4 regions of the Streptomyces sp. NPDC050560 genome follow, and region 3 is predicted to be linked to each of the others. Evidence: riboswitches for the same ligand, from Rfam matches in the RefSeq annotation. Region 3 holds a riboswitch; each other region holds the start of a gene.
What was found. Region 3 has a riboswitch for cobalamin ahead of ACIBIW_RS27205 (prenyltransferase/squalene oxidase repeat-containing protein). Riboswitches for the same ligand answer to the same signal wherever they lie in the genome.
Positions count from the first base shown of each region.

Region 1: it holds a riboswitch for cobalamin, as region 3 does, so the genes downstream of both, ACIBIW_RS12720 (ribonucleoside-diphosphate reductase subunit alpha) here and ACIBIW_RS27205 (prenyltransferase/squalene oxidase repeat-containing protein) in region 3, are expected to answer to the same signal.
Region 2: it holds a riboswitch for cobalamin, as region 3 does, so the genes downstream of both, ACIBIW_RS33315 (ABC transporter substrate-binding protein) here and ACIBIW_RS27205 (prenyltransferase/squalene oxidase repeat-containing protein) in region 3, are expected to answer to the same signal.
Region 4: it holds a riboswitch for cobalamin, as region 3 does, so the genes downstream of both, ACIBIW_RS35925 (cobalamin biosynthesis protein) here and ACIBIW_RS27205 (prenyltransferase/squalene oxidase repeat-containing protein) in region 3, are expected to answer to the same signal.

Region 1 covers NZ_JBITGT010000005.1:108,058-111,253, forward strand. Annotated here, with positions in the region: gene ACIBIW_RS12710 (chitinase) at 1-720, shown strand, start outside; gene ACIBIW_RS12715 (glycoside hydrolase family protein) at 732-1,601, shown strand; cobalamin riboswitch at 1,680-1,810, shown strand; gene ACIBIW_RS12720 (ribonucleoside-diphosphate reductase subunit alpha) at 1,925-3,196, shown strand, end outside.
Region 2 covers NZ_JBITGT010000020.1:64,621-67,816, forward strand. Annotated here, with positions in the region: gene ACIBIW_RS33310 (FecCD family ABC transporter permease) at 1-692, opposite strand, end outside; gene ACIBIW_RS33315 (ABC transporter substrate-binding protein) at 689-1,693, opposite strand; cobalamin riboswitch at 1,770-1,971, opposite strand; partial or broken gene ACIBIW_RS33320 (iron chelate uptake ABC transporter family permease subunit) at 2,142-2,402, opposite strand; gene ACIBIW_RS33325 (aspartyl/asparaginyl beta-hydroxylase domain-containing protein) at 2,922-3,196, shown strand, end outside.
Region 3 covers NZ_JBITGT010000012.1:218,494-221,689, forward strand. Annotated here, with positions in the region: gene scpA (methylmalonyl-CoA mutase) at 1-7, shown strand, start outside; gene meaB (methylmalonyl Co-A mutase-associated GTPase MeaB) at 13-1,050, shown strand; cobalamin riboswitch at 1,240-1,373, shown strand; gene ACIBIW_RS27205 (prenyltransferase/squalene oxidase repeat-containing protein) at 1,562-3,196, shown strand, end outside.
Region 4 covers NZ_JBITGT010000026.1:48,703-51,898, reverse strand. Annotated here, with positions in the region: gene ACIBIW_RS35930 (cobyric acid synthase) at 1-597, opposite strand, end outside; gene ACIBIW_RS35925 (cobalamin biosynthesis protein) at 594-1,556, opposite strand; cobalamin riboswitch at 1,609-1,732, opposite strand; gene ACIBIW_RS35920 (hypothetical protein) at 1,819-2,040, opposite strand; gene ACIBIW_RS35915 (anion permease) at 2,107-3,196, opposite strand, start outside.

The DNA.
Region 1 (3,196 bases), on a different contig from region 3:
CCAAGAGCACGCGCCGTCCAGGCCGCGCTGACCGCCCTCGCCCTGGCGGCGACCGCGAGCGGACTCGCCACCGCCGCCGCGTCGGCCGCCCCCGCGCAGCGCGCCGGCCTCGTCGTGAGCAAGGCGCAGTACAACACGATGTTCCCGAGGCACAAGAAGCTCTACAGCTATGACGGCCTGGTCAAGGCCGCCAAGGCGTTCCCCGCGTTCGCGCACACCGGCACCGCCGCCACCAGGAAGCGCGAGGCCGCCGCCTTCCTGGCCAACGCGGGACACGAGACCAGCGGGCTCATCTACGTCAACGAGCAGAACAAGGCCGCCTGGCCCACCTACTGCGCCGCCGAGCCGTACGGCTGCCCGGCGGGCCGCTCCGCGTACCACGGCCGCGGCCCCCTCCAGATCAGTTGGAACTACAACTACAAGGCGGCGGGCGACGCGTTCCACACCGATCTGCTGCACCACCCGAACCTCGCGGCCCAGAAGCCCGCCGTGACCTGGAAGCTCGCGCTCTGGTACTGGATGACCCAGTCGGGCCCCGGCACCATGACCTCCCACCACGCGATGACCGCGGGCGGCGGCTTCGGACAGACGATCCGCAGCATCAACGGCGCCGTCGAGTGCGACGGCCGCAACCCCGCCCAGGTGCGCGACCGTGTCGCCCGGTACAAGAAGGCCGCCAGGATGCTCGGCGCGGCCCCCGGCAAGCACCTGAGCTGCTGAGAGGAGACCCGATGCGACACACCACGCGCCTCGCCGCCGTGCCGCTCGCGCTCGGCGCGCTGCTCGCCGCCGCGGGCCAGGGCGCCGCGGCCCCCGCCCACGCACCCGGCACGCACCCGCCCGCCGCCACGGCCGCCACGGCCGCCGCGGGGACGAAGAAGGGCGTCAGCGCCTGGCAGTTCCAGGGCGTCAGCAAGGCGCTCACCAACTCCCGGGCGGGCTGGTTCTACACCTGGTCGTCGGGCAGGCTCGGCATCAAGGCGCCGCGCGGCGTCGAGTTCGTGCCGATGATCCATGACGCGGGCTCGGTGACCAAGGCGGAACTGGCCCGGGCCAAGAAGCAGGGCAAAACGCTCCTCGGCTTCAACGAGCCCGACCGGGGCGACCAGGCCAACATGACCGTGAACCGGGCGCTCGACCTCTGGCCCCGGCTCCAGTCGACCGGGCTGCGGCTCGGCGCCCCCTCCGTGGCCACCGGCGGCGACACCCCCGGCGGCTGGCTCGACCGCTTCATGAAGGGCGCCGCCTCCCGCCACTACAAGGTCGACTTCATCCCCCTGCACTGGTACGGAGGCGACTTCGACGCCCAGCGCGCCACCGGCCAACTGCGCGGCTACCTGGCCGCCGTCCACAACCGCTACCACAAGCCGGTCTGGCTCACCGAGTACGCCCTGACGGACTTCTCGTCCGGCACCGCCCGCTACCCCACCCAGGCCCAACAGGCGGCGTTCGTCAAGAAGTCGACGGCGATGCTGCGCTCCCTGCCGTACGTCAAGCGGTACGCCTGGTTCACCCTCTCCACCAGCCGCGGCGACGGCACGGGTCTCTACCGCGGCACCCGGGCCACGAAGGCGGGCGCGGCCTACCGTGCGGTGAAGTGAGCGCGGCCGGGGGCCGGGCCTACGACCGGACCGGCCCCCGGCGACACAATATCTGGGGGTTGCTTGGATAAGCACCCACCAGATGTATGCTCTGATCGCTGCCGCCGCAGGGGAACCCGGTGCGAGTCCGGGACTGTCCCGCAACGGTGAGCGGGCATGCTCACGCATGCCCGCGAGTCCGGTCGCCTGCCGGCAGCGCACCCGTCGGCCCCGGCCGCGGGTGCCGTCGAGTCCGGGCCCCGTGGGATGGGTCGGCGGGCGTGCCGCGGCGTTCCCGCGTACCCCCCTGCCCTCCCACGGCCGTCGTACGAGGGAGAGCACACATGACCATCGCGCCCGCGGCCCCCGCCACCGCGCGCACCGCACCGCCCGGCACCGGCCCCGCAGACGCCCTCGCGCGCGCCGTGGCCGAGGCGTGCACCGGCCTCCGCGACACCGACGGGGACCGGATCGTGGCCGCCGCGCTGCGCGGCGCGGGCGCCGCCCCCGACGAGGCGGAACTGCGCGCGCTCGCCACCGAGGCCGCCGCCGGGCTCATCGCCGAGGACCCGCAGTACTCCCGCGTCGCCGCCAGGCTGCTCGCGCACGACATCGCCGCGGAGGCCGCGGGGCAGGGCGCCGTCTCGTTCTCCGCGTCCGTCGCGGTCGGCCACCGCGAGGGCCTGATCGCGGACGCCACCGCGGGCTTCGTCCGCGCGCACGCCGCACGGCTCGACACGCTCGCCGACCCCGCCCACGACGACCGCTTCGGCTACTTCGGGCTGCGCACGCTGCACAGCCGCTATCTGCTGCGCCACCCGACGACCCGTCAGGTCGTCGAGGCGCCCCAGCACTTCCTGCTCAGGGTGGCGTGCGGGCTCGCGAAGGACGGCGGCGCCGCCGCGGCCGACGAGGTGGCCGAGCTGTACGGGCTGATGAACCGCCTCGAATACCTGCCCAGTTCGCCGACGCTGTTCAACTCGGGCACCCGGCACCCCCAGATGTCCTCCTGCTATCTGCTGGACTCCCCGCAGGACCGGCTCGACTCCATCTACGAGCGCTACCACCAGGTCGCCAGGCTCTCGAAGCACGCGGGCGGCATCGGCATCCCGTACACCAGGGTGCGCTCGCGCGGCTCCCTGATCCACGGCACCAACGGGCACTCGGGCGGCATCGTGCCCTTCCTGCGCACGCTGGACGCCTCGGTGGCCGCCGTCAACCAGGGGGGCCGCCGCAAGGGCGCGGCCTGCGTCTACCTGGAGACCTGGCACGCGGACATCGAGGAGTTCCTCGAACTGCGCGACAACACGGGCGAGGAGGCGCGCCGCACCCACAACCTCAACCTGGCGCACTGGATTCCGGACGAGTTCATGCGCCGCGTCGAGGCCGACACCGAGTGGTCGCTGTTCTCCCCTTCCGACGTGCCGGAGCTGACCGACCTGTGGGGCGAGGAGTTCGACGCCGCCTACCGCGCGGCCGAGGAGCGCGGGCTCGCCGTCAGGCGGCTGCCCGCCCGTACCCTCTACGCCCGGATGATGCGCACCCTCGCACAGACCGGCAACGGCTGGATGACCTTCAAGGACGCCGCCAACCGCACCGGCAACCAGACCGCGGAG
Region 2 (3,196 bases), on a different contig from region 3:
GTCAGCGCCACGGCGGCCAGGAAGACGGCGGTGGGCCACCGTACGCCCGCCAGCGAGCCGAGCGTCCACTCCATCACACCGCGCGCGGCGTCCCGGTCGCCGAGGACGAGGACGACGAACGACGTGTACGCGCCGCACATCTGCCCCACCGCGATCCCGGCGAGCACGGTCCTGGCGGCGGACAGCGAGCGGGTACCCGCGCCGGAGAGCGCGAGCACCAGCGCGACGGAGAGCAGGGCGCCGGCGAAGGCGGCCGTGGAGACCGCTCCCGTGGCGGCGGCGCCCGCGCCTCCGAGGCCGAGGACGATCACGCTGACCGCTCCCGCAGCCGCGCCGTCGGAGATGCCGAGCAGATAGGGGTCGGCGAGGTCGTTGCCGGTCAGGGTCTGGAGTACGGCGCCGCAGACCGCGAGGCCCGCGCCGGTGGCGGCGGCCCCGAGGACCCGTGGCAGCCGGAGCTGCCAGACGATCTGGTCGTCGAGCAGCGTCACCGGGGGGTTGCCGAGTCCGAGGCGGCGGGCGACGACGTCGAGCACGGTGCCCGGTGGCTCGTGCTGCGAGCCGACGGCGAGGCCGAGGATCATGGCGGCCAGCAGGACCGCCAGGGCGAGGCACAGGATGGCCGCCGCCCGGCCGGAGCCTGCCGGGCGCGCTGCGGTGTGCGGTGCTGCGGTGCGCGGTGGGGCGGTCATGAGCCGGGGTGCAGCTTCGCCAGCCCGTCCGCCACCCGTGCGGCGCCGTCGGCGAGCAGCACTCCGGGCGTCGACTCGGAGAACGGCACCACCACGAACGCCTTGTGCCGTACGGCGGTGAGCTTGCCGAGGACCGGGTCGTGCTCCAGGTAGCGCATCTTGGAGCGTGCCGTGTCCCAGTCGGCGTCCGCGAGCACGATGACGTCCGGGTCGGCCGCGGCGACCTTCTCCCAGCTCGCGCTCTGCCAGCCGCCCGGCAGCTTCTCGAAGACGTTGCGGGCGCCCACCGCGTCGAGGATGAGCTGGGGCCCGCCGTGGCCCGCGCCGACGTAGGGCGTCTTGGTGTTCGAGTCGTACCAGAGCGCCTTGAGGCCCTTGCCAGCGGCGTCGGTCCTCAGCCCGTCGAGTTCCCGCTTCTGCTGTCGTTCGATCGCGGCGCCCTTCCCGGTGACGCCGAAGAGCTTGGCGACGTCGTTGACCTCGCCCCACACCGTCTCCCAGGACACCGGCGGCACCTGCTTGTCGTCGCCGCAGCCGAACGGTGACAGGTAGGAGGGGATGCCCTCGGCCCGCAGTTCGGCGCGGGTGCCGGCGACCTTGCCGGTGAAGGCGCTTGAGTAGGAGGCGTAGAGGAAGTCGGGGCGGGCCGCGAGCAGTTTCTCCTTCGTCGGGTACTCCTTGGAGAGCACCGGGACGGAGTCGTAGGCCGTCTTCCACTTCGCGGGGATGGAGTCGTCGAGGTAGGCGGTGCCGGCCATACGGGACTGGAGGCCGAGGGCGAGGGCCACCTCGGTGGAGCCCTCGTTGAGGGTGACGAGCCTTCCGGGCGGCGCCTTGACGGTGGCGTCGGTCCCGCAGCTTCGCACGGTGACGGGCGCGGCTGCCTTGGCCGTACCGCCGGAGTCGCTGGATGAGTCCGATGTGCTGGGGGCGGGGGCGCCCGTGCAGGCGCCGAGCGCGACGGCGGACAGGCAGAGCGCCAGCGCGTGGGCGACGCGCACGCGGGCCCGGGGGCGTATGGAACGGTGGGATCTGTACGGGCGCAGACCGATGGGCACGTGTTCTCCAAAACCCTCGTGGAACATGTCGCGCCGTGGCCGGTCTCCTGGCTTCCGCTTCGACACGCCGCGGCCGGCCTTCCCGGGCGGGTCCGTCCCGCCCAGTGGCCCTGACCGGCGGCGAGCCGGTCAGCGGGGGCCGCGGTGCTCCGCGGCAACAGTGGCGAGGGCCGCACCGGACTCCGACCGGTTTCCCGAACACCACGGCAACGGAGAAAATACCAAGTGGGCCGGCGGGCGCCCGGGGCGGCAGGAGTGATCTCGCTCTCCGGGAGGAGGCGATCCACCGCCAGCGTGGCCGGACCGATTTCGGGCAGGGCGCTGCCGGTGCGTGTCCGCAGAAACGACTTCCGGGACGGGGAGACCAGAACCGGCACGTCGAACCGGGCCTTCAACCGTTCCAGGCCGGCCAACGCCAGAAGCGACGGTTCCGGAGCGCCCCCGACGTCGCCACGCCCACCGGTACCTCCTGCGGGTCGAGCACGGTGCGTGCCGCGATGTCCACCCACACCAGGAACACCGCCCCTGCCAGCGTGGTGACGGGCAGCAGACGGGCGTGCGGTGACCGCGTGGGTGGCGCGGGGCAGAACGAGCCCACGAAGCCGATCGCGCCCGCGGCGCTGACCAGGACCGCGGTGAGGACGGCGGCGGCGACGGCCACGTCGCCCCAGTCGGCCCCGCGCAGCGCCCGGCAGCCAGAACAGCAGGCCCCGCGGGCGCGTTCCCGGAGGCGACGGGCGGCCCAGAGGCCGGTTCGCCGCCCTCCAGTGGCGTGGTGGGCCCCGCCCGTCCCCCTCACCGCTGCGCGTCAGCTCCGGATTCGCACCGGATTCCCTGGCCCCGGTTGTGGCACGGACTGGCATGCGGAAGGTAGCGAGGGGGCGCGGGTACCGGTCGGCGAGTTGTGGGGGAGGCCGGGAACCAATGCCCGGACCGGGCCGACTACCCCTGTGTGGAGCGAGGATCGGCGAAGCGGTGTCGAGGAAACGGTGTCAGCGGGAACTTTGGTGCGACGGCGGCCGACTACCAGGACGGCGCCCGATTCGTGTGGCACCACCTCATGAACGACCAGCGCGTCCGGGGCCGGGCGGCAGAGCGGATCGCGGCATCCGCCGGCCGGCGCGACGCGGGACCGGGACAGCCGCTCCAGGGCGAGTTTCAGGGGAGTCGCATGACGCCTGACACAGAAGACGTATTCGCGCGCATCAAGGAGGAACACGGCCGAGATTCCCTGGCCCGGGTGGAGAAGATGCTGGAGCCGGGCCGGGGAGAGCGACACCCGCTTCAGCGGAACGCACGGTGGATCCTGCCGGGCATCTCGCCGACGCCCTGGCACGATCCGTACGGGCACGACGAGATCGTCGCCTTCGCCAGGGAACTGGAGTCGCAGCACGGGGCCATCAAGGCCGAGCTGGCCGACGCGTGGGCGCGGCGCCGCGCGGACTT
Region 3 (3,196 bases):
CCTCTGACCCGCATGGCGATCGACCTCGACACCTATGTGAAGGGCGTGCTCGACGGGAAGCGCGCGGTCATCGCACGCGCGATCACCCTCGTCGAGTCCACCCGCCCCCAGCACCGGGCGCTGGCACAGGAGTTGCTGACCGCGCTGCTGCCACACAGCGGCCGGGCGCGGCGGATCGGCGTCAGCGGTGTCCCCGGCGTGGGCAAGTCCACGTTCATCGACGTGTTCGGCACCATGCTGACCTCGCTCGGGCACCGGGTGGCCGTCCTCGCCGTCGACCCCTCGTCCAGCCGCACCGGCGGCTCGATCCTCGGCGACAAGACGCGCATGGAGCGCCTCTCCGTGGACCCGTCCGCCTTCGTGCGCCCCTCTCCCACCGCGGGCACGCTGGGCGGGGTGGCCAAGGCGACCCGTGAGTCGATCGTGGTGATGGAGGCGGCGGGCTACGACGTGATCCTGGTGGAGACGGTCGGCGTGGGCCAGTCCGAGACCGCCGTCGCGGGCATGGTCGACTCCTTCCTGCTGCTCACCCTGGCCCGTACCGGCGACCAGTTGCAGGGCATCAAGAAGGGCGTGCTCGAACTGGCCGACGTCATCGCCGTCAACAAGGCCGACGGCCCCCACGAGCGCGACGCGCGCGCCGCGGCCCGCGAACTGGCGGGCGCGCTGCGGCTGATGTACGGCAGGGACGCCTTCTGGACGCCCCCCGTGCTGAGTTGCAGCGCCCGCGAGTCCACGGGCCTCGACACCGTTTGGGAGCGTCTTGAGCAGCACCGCGCCCTGCTGGACTCGGCGGGGCACCTCGCCGCCAAACGCCGCGACCAGCAGGTCGAGTGGACCTGGAGCATGGTCCGCGACGAACTCCTCGGCCGGCTGCACGCCGACCCGGCGGTACGCGCCCTCACCCCCGCGCTCGAACAGCGCGTCAGGGACGGCGAGTTGACCCCGACACTGGCGGCCGGGCGCATCCTGGAGGCACTGGGGGAGGCGGACCGCACGGCTTCGGGCGGGGCGGCACCGGGCGGGGCGGCGGAGGACCGGGCGGAGTAGGGCCCGCCAGGGTTTCGCGGGCAGGGGGCCTGTGCCTTCGGCCCGTCACGGCGTACGGCCCGCGTTCCAACAGGCGTGCGCCGTGCGGGTGTTCACCCTGGCGTGAGCCCCGTTGCGGCCGGGCGCGGAGTCGGCGCATCCGGTTTGTCGGGTGCCGTCGCCTCCCGGGACCGTCTTGACGGCCCTCGCGAACCGTGCTGCAATCCCGCTGATACGCAAAGCAGTTCCAGGGGAAGCCGGTCGAAGTCCGGCGCTGACCCGCAACCGTAGGCCCGGCCGCAGCCGGGCGAGCCGGAATGCCTGGAGCGTGTTCCACAGCAATGAACGCCGTCGCGGACTACGGCGTGGTGCGACAGGCTTCCGTCGCGCGGGACACCTCCCGCGCCCTCCGGGGGCCCCTGCCACGCTCGCTGCCCGCGCCGGGACGCGACGACGGGGGGCCACGGTGGGAGCGGGACGGCGAGGAGACCTGCGGCGAAGAGACCGAGGGCCGAAAGCGGCACCCGGCCGGGTGCCGACACTGCTGTCGGCGGCCCTGCTGCTGCTCGCCGCGTGCGCGGCGCTGCTCACGACGTCCCCTGCCGCCGCCGACCCCGTCGAGGACTGCACCGCCTCCCACGGCGCCGTCGTCGCCGTCGACTTCGGACCCTTCGGGGGACCGGTCGAGCGCGGGTGCGATGCCACCCCCACCACCGGCTACGACCTGCTCCACGAGGGCGGCTTCACCACCACGGGCACCCAGCACGACGGCCCCGCGTTCATCTGCCGTATCGGGTCGGGCGACTTCGACTCCGGCACCCAGTACCCCACTCCCGACCAGGACGACTGCGTCCTCACCCCGCCCGCCACCGCCTACTGGTCCTACTGGACCGCCGCGCCGGGCCAGGACGAGTGGACCTACAGCGCGTACGGCGCCATGGACCGCGAGCTGGAGGACGGCGACGTCGACGCCTGGGTGTACGGCGGCACCGACGTCGGCGGCAGCACCGGCGAGCCGGACTTCAGCCCCGACGACGTACGCGCCACAGCCGCGGCCGACCCGGGTGAACCGAGCGGCGAGCCGACCGGGGCGCCCGGTGACATCGACCTCGACGCCGCGGCGCACTGGCTCGGCGGCACTCTCACTGACGGCGAGCACGTCGATGCCGACGACAGCGGCACTCCCGACTACGCGCTGACCACCGACGCGGCCTACGCGCTTGCCGCGGCCGGAGCCGACAGTGCCACTCTCGACAAGGTCACCGCCTATCTGACCGCCCACACCGCCGACCGCGCCTACCCCGACGGCACCGGGAAGGCCCCCGACGCGGCTGGGGCCGCCGGGCTCGCCCTCCTCGCCGAGATCACCGGGCGCGACCCCGGCGGCGTCGACGGGCACGACCTCGTCGGCGACCTCACGGACCATGTCTGCCCCGCGGGCCCCGACTCCGGCAGACCGGCCCCCGGCTGCACCGCCAAGGGCGACTTCCACGGCGCCACCCACACCGGCACCCAGGCGCTCGCCCTGCTCGCCGTGGTGCGCGCGGGCGCCACCCCGCCCGCCTCCGCCGTCGCCCGCCTCGCCCAACTCCAGTGCGAAGGCGGCGGGTTCACCGGCGACCTCATCCGCCCCGACGAGCACTGCGACGCCGACGCCGCCACCACGGGGCTCGCCGCCCTGGTGCTGCACGCCGTAGGCGGCCACCCCGACGCCGTCTCCGCCGCACACGGCTACCTCACCGCAAACCAGCGCGCCGACGGCGCGTTCCCCGGCCGCCCCGGCTCCACCACCGGCAGTGTCACCGCCACCGCCCAGGCCGCCCAGGCGCTGCGCGCCCTCGGCGATGACGGCCGTGCCGACGCCGCCACCGGCTGGCTCGCACGGCACCAACTCGACGGCGGCGGCTTCGCGTTCGACGAGGGCGGCACCACCCCCGCCGTCCACCCCACGTCCCCCGCCGTCCTCGCGGGCGCCGCAACCGACCTGGCCACCCTCAGGGCACCGGGCGCCGAACCCCGAAACCCGGCAGACGACACCACCACCACGGGGCCCGGCACACAGGCCGCGGGCGGGGGACCCGACCTGGCGAAAGGCGTCGCCTACCTCACCGGCGCGGACCGCCTCAGACAGGGCCGGTACTACGCGTCGGGACCCGCAGACTCCGGC
Region 4 (3,196 bases), on a different contig from region 3:
CACCAGGAACCCCGCCACCAGCGCCTGGTCCTCGGGTGAGAGCAGCGCGAGGGTGCCGAAGAACGAGGCGAACACCCCGCCCCTGTCGATGTCCCCGACCACCAGCACCGGCAGCCCCGCGGCCCTGGCGAGGCCCATGTTGACGATGTCGGTGCGCCGCAGGTTGATCTCGGCGGGGCTGCCCGCGCCCTCGCAGACCACCACGTCGTGCGCGGCCCGCAGCCGTTCGAGGCAGTCGAGCACGGTGCCGAGCAGCGCCTCCTGGCGTCCGCCGTGGTAGCCGCGCGCGCTCATCTCGCCCGCGGGCCTGCCCATGACGACGACCTGGCTGCTGCGCTCGCCGCCCGGTTTCAGCAGTACGGGGTTCATCAGCGCGCTCGGCTCCACCCGGGCGGCGAGCGCCTGCATCGCCTGGGCGCGGCCGATCTCGGCGCCGTCCCGGGTCACGAAGGAGTTCAGCGACATGTTCTGCGCCTTGAACGGGGCCACCCGCACCCCGCGCCTGGCGAGCCAGCGGCAGATCCCCGCGGTCACCACGCTCTTGCCCGCGTCGGACGTGGTGCCCGCGACCAGCAGCCCGCCCCCGGTGCCGGTCACAGGACCGGGCCCGGCAGGCACCGCGCCAGACACACGGCGGCGGCGAGGGCGCCCACGGTGACCCGGCGCGAGAGGCGCACCGCGCGCGCGATGTCGGCGGGGGTGGCGGCGCGGCCCCGGGCGCCGAGCACCGGGCGGTGCTCGGTGCGGCCGCCGTAGGACAGGGTGCCGCCGAGCCGTATCCCCAGGGCTCCGGCGAACGCGGCCTCGACCGGGCCCGCGTTGGGGCTCGGGTGGTGCTTCGCGTCGTCGCGCCAGGCCCGCAGGGCGGCCGCGGGGGCGCCGCCGGTGAGCACGGCGAGCAGCGCGGTGAGCCGGGCGCCAGGCCAGCCCGCGACGTCGTCGAGACGGGCCGCGGCCCAGCCGAAGCGCAGATAGCGGGGCGAGCGGTGTCCTGTCATCGCGTCGAGCGTGTTGACGGCGCGGAACGCGGCGAACCCCGGCACCCCGGCGACGGCGCCCCACACCAGGGCGCCGACGACCGCGTCCGAGGTGTTCTCGGCGACCGACTCCACCACCGCGCGCGCGAGTTCCCCGGCGTCGAGCGCCTCGGGGTCGCGCCCGCACAGCCGCGGCAGCAGCCGCCGCGCGGTGTCCGTGTCGCCGACGGCCAGGGCGGCGCCGATCCGCTCGGCCTCCCCGGCGAGCGAGGCGCCGCCGAGCACGGTCCACGCGGCGGCGGCGGTCCATGCGACGGCGAGCGGCGGGCGGTGGCGCAGGGCGCGTTCCGCGCCCGCGGCGAGCGCCACGGCGCCGCCGACGCAGAGCGCGGTGTGCGCGGCGCCCGCGCCCCTGTGGTCGCGCCAGAGCGTGCGCTCCAAAGCGCCAGCGGCGCGCCCGAAGGCGGCGACGGGGTGGCCGCGGCGCGGGTCGCCGAAGACGGCGTCGGCCAGCAGTCCCGCGGTGGCGCCCGCGGCGAAGCGCCGCGCGCGCGTGACGGTGGGCGGGCAGCCCGGCATCACTCGTGTCCTCACTCAGGGTCCGCGCCCCGGCTCGAAGGAACGACGGCGAGAGTGTCCTGGCTCCCGGATCGGCGCTGCCCCGGCCTTCCCGCTCGTACGAGCCGTGGCCGTGGGTGGGGAGCGCTCCCCGGTGACAGTGGCGGGACCGCGCCGGATTCGCACCGGCTTCCTCTCCTGCCGCCGTTGTATGGCCCCGGCAGTCCACCACGCCCGGCGAACGGCCGTCAACCAGCCGCTGACCAGGCAGGGGACGCCGGTGTCAGCCCGCTATGAGGTAGATCCCGTACGCCACGGCGGCGGCGCACAGGGCGAAGCAGGCGTAGGCGCCGGTGGCCAGGAGCGCCCCCTGGCCGCCCGCGCGCGGGGCGCCGCCGCGCCGGGCGAGGCCGACGGTGCCGAGCGCGAAGAGGCCCACCAGGGCCACGGTGGCCGCGAGGCTGACCCCGAAGACGGTGCCGATGGCCGTCCAGTCGATCTGCATGGTGTGTTCCGTCCTTGAGGGGCCGTCAGGGGCTCGGATGGGTGGTGCCCGCGCCGGGGCGCGCGGTCACGGGGCGGTGCCGCCCGGCGCCGCGGCCGGTGCGGGGCTCTCGCCGGGGGAGGGGACAGGGGCGGGCACGGTGACCGGGGCGACGGGCACGCCGGGCGCCGTGGCGGCGGGGCCCGGGGCGGGCCTCGCGAGGCTCGAAGCGGGGCTCGTGGCGGCGCTCGGAGCGGCGGCGGGGCTCGCGGTGTCCTCCCGTACCACCGCGTCGGCGGCGAGCATGCCGGGCGCCGGGGTCCGGGGCTCGGGGTCGTTCACGTTGGCGTGGGTGACGGGCCTGCGCCTGGCCAGGTTCCACACCGTGCCGGAGGCGGCGACCAGCAGGACCGCGGTGGCCGCGATGCCCCAGGGGCCGCGCCCCGCGAGGAGTTCGGCGCCCGCGCCGACCAGGCCCGCCGCGGGCAGTGTCAGACACCAGGCCACCAGCATCCGGGTCGCCGTGGACCAGCGGACCACCGCACCGCTGCGGCCGAGGCCCGCGCCCATCACGGCGCCCGAGCAGACCTGGGTGGTGGAGAGCGAGAAGCCGAGCTGCGACGAGGCGAGGATGGCGGTCGCGGCGCTGGTCTGCGCGGCGAAGCCCTGCTGCGGCGCGAGGTCGGTGAGGCCGCGGCCCATCGTCCTGATGATGCGCCAGCCGCCGATGTACGTGCCGAGCGCGATGGCGAGCCCCGCGGAGGCGATCACCCAGACCGGGGGGTTGGAGCCCGGCGCCAGCACCCCGCCGGTGACCAGCGCCAGGGTGATGATCCCCATGGTCTTCTGCGCGTCGTTGGTGCCGTGTGCCAGCGAGACGAGCCCGGCCGACGCGATCTGGCCCGCGCGGTAGCCGCGGGTGGTGGAACCCTCGGCGGCGCCGCGGCCGAGCCGGTAGGTGAGCCGGGTGGCGACGAGCGCCCCGAGGCCGGCGACGACGGGCGCCGCCACCGCGGGCAGCAGCACCTTGGTGACCACCGTCGAGCCGTGCACGGAGGACCAGCCCGCGGACATCACCGCCGCCCCGATCAGCCCCCCGAACAGGGCGTGCGACGAGCTGGACGGCAGCCCGAGCAGCCAGGTCAGCAGATTCCACAGGATGGCGCCGACGAGCGCC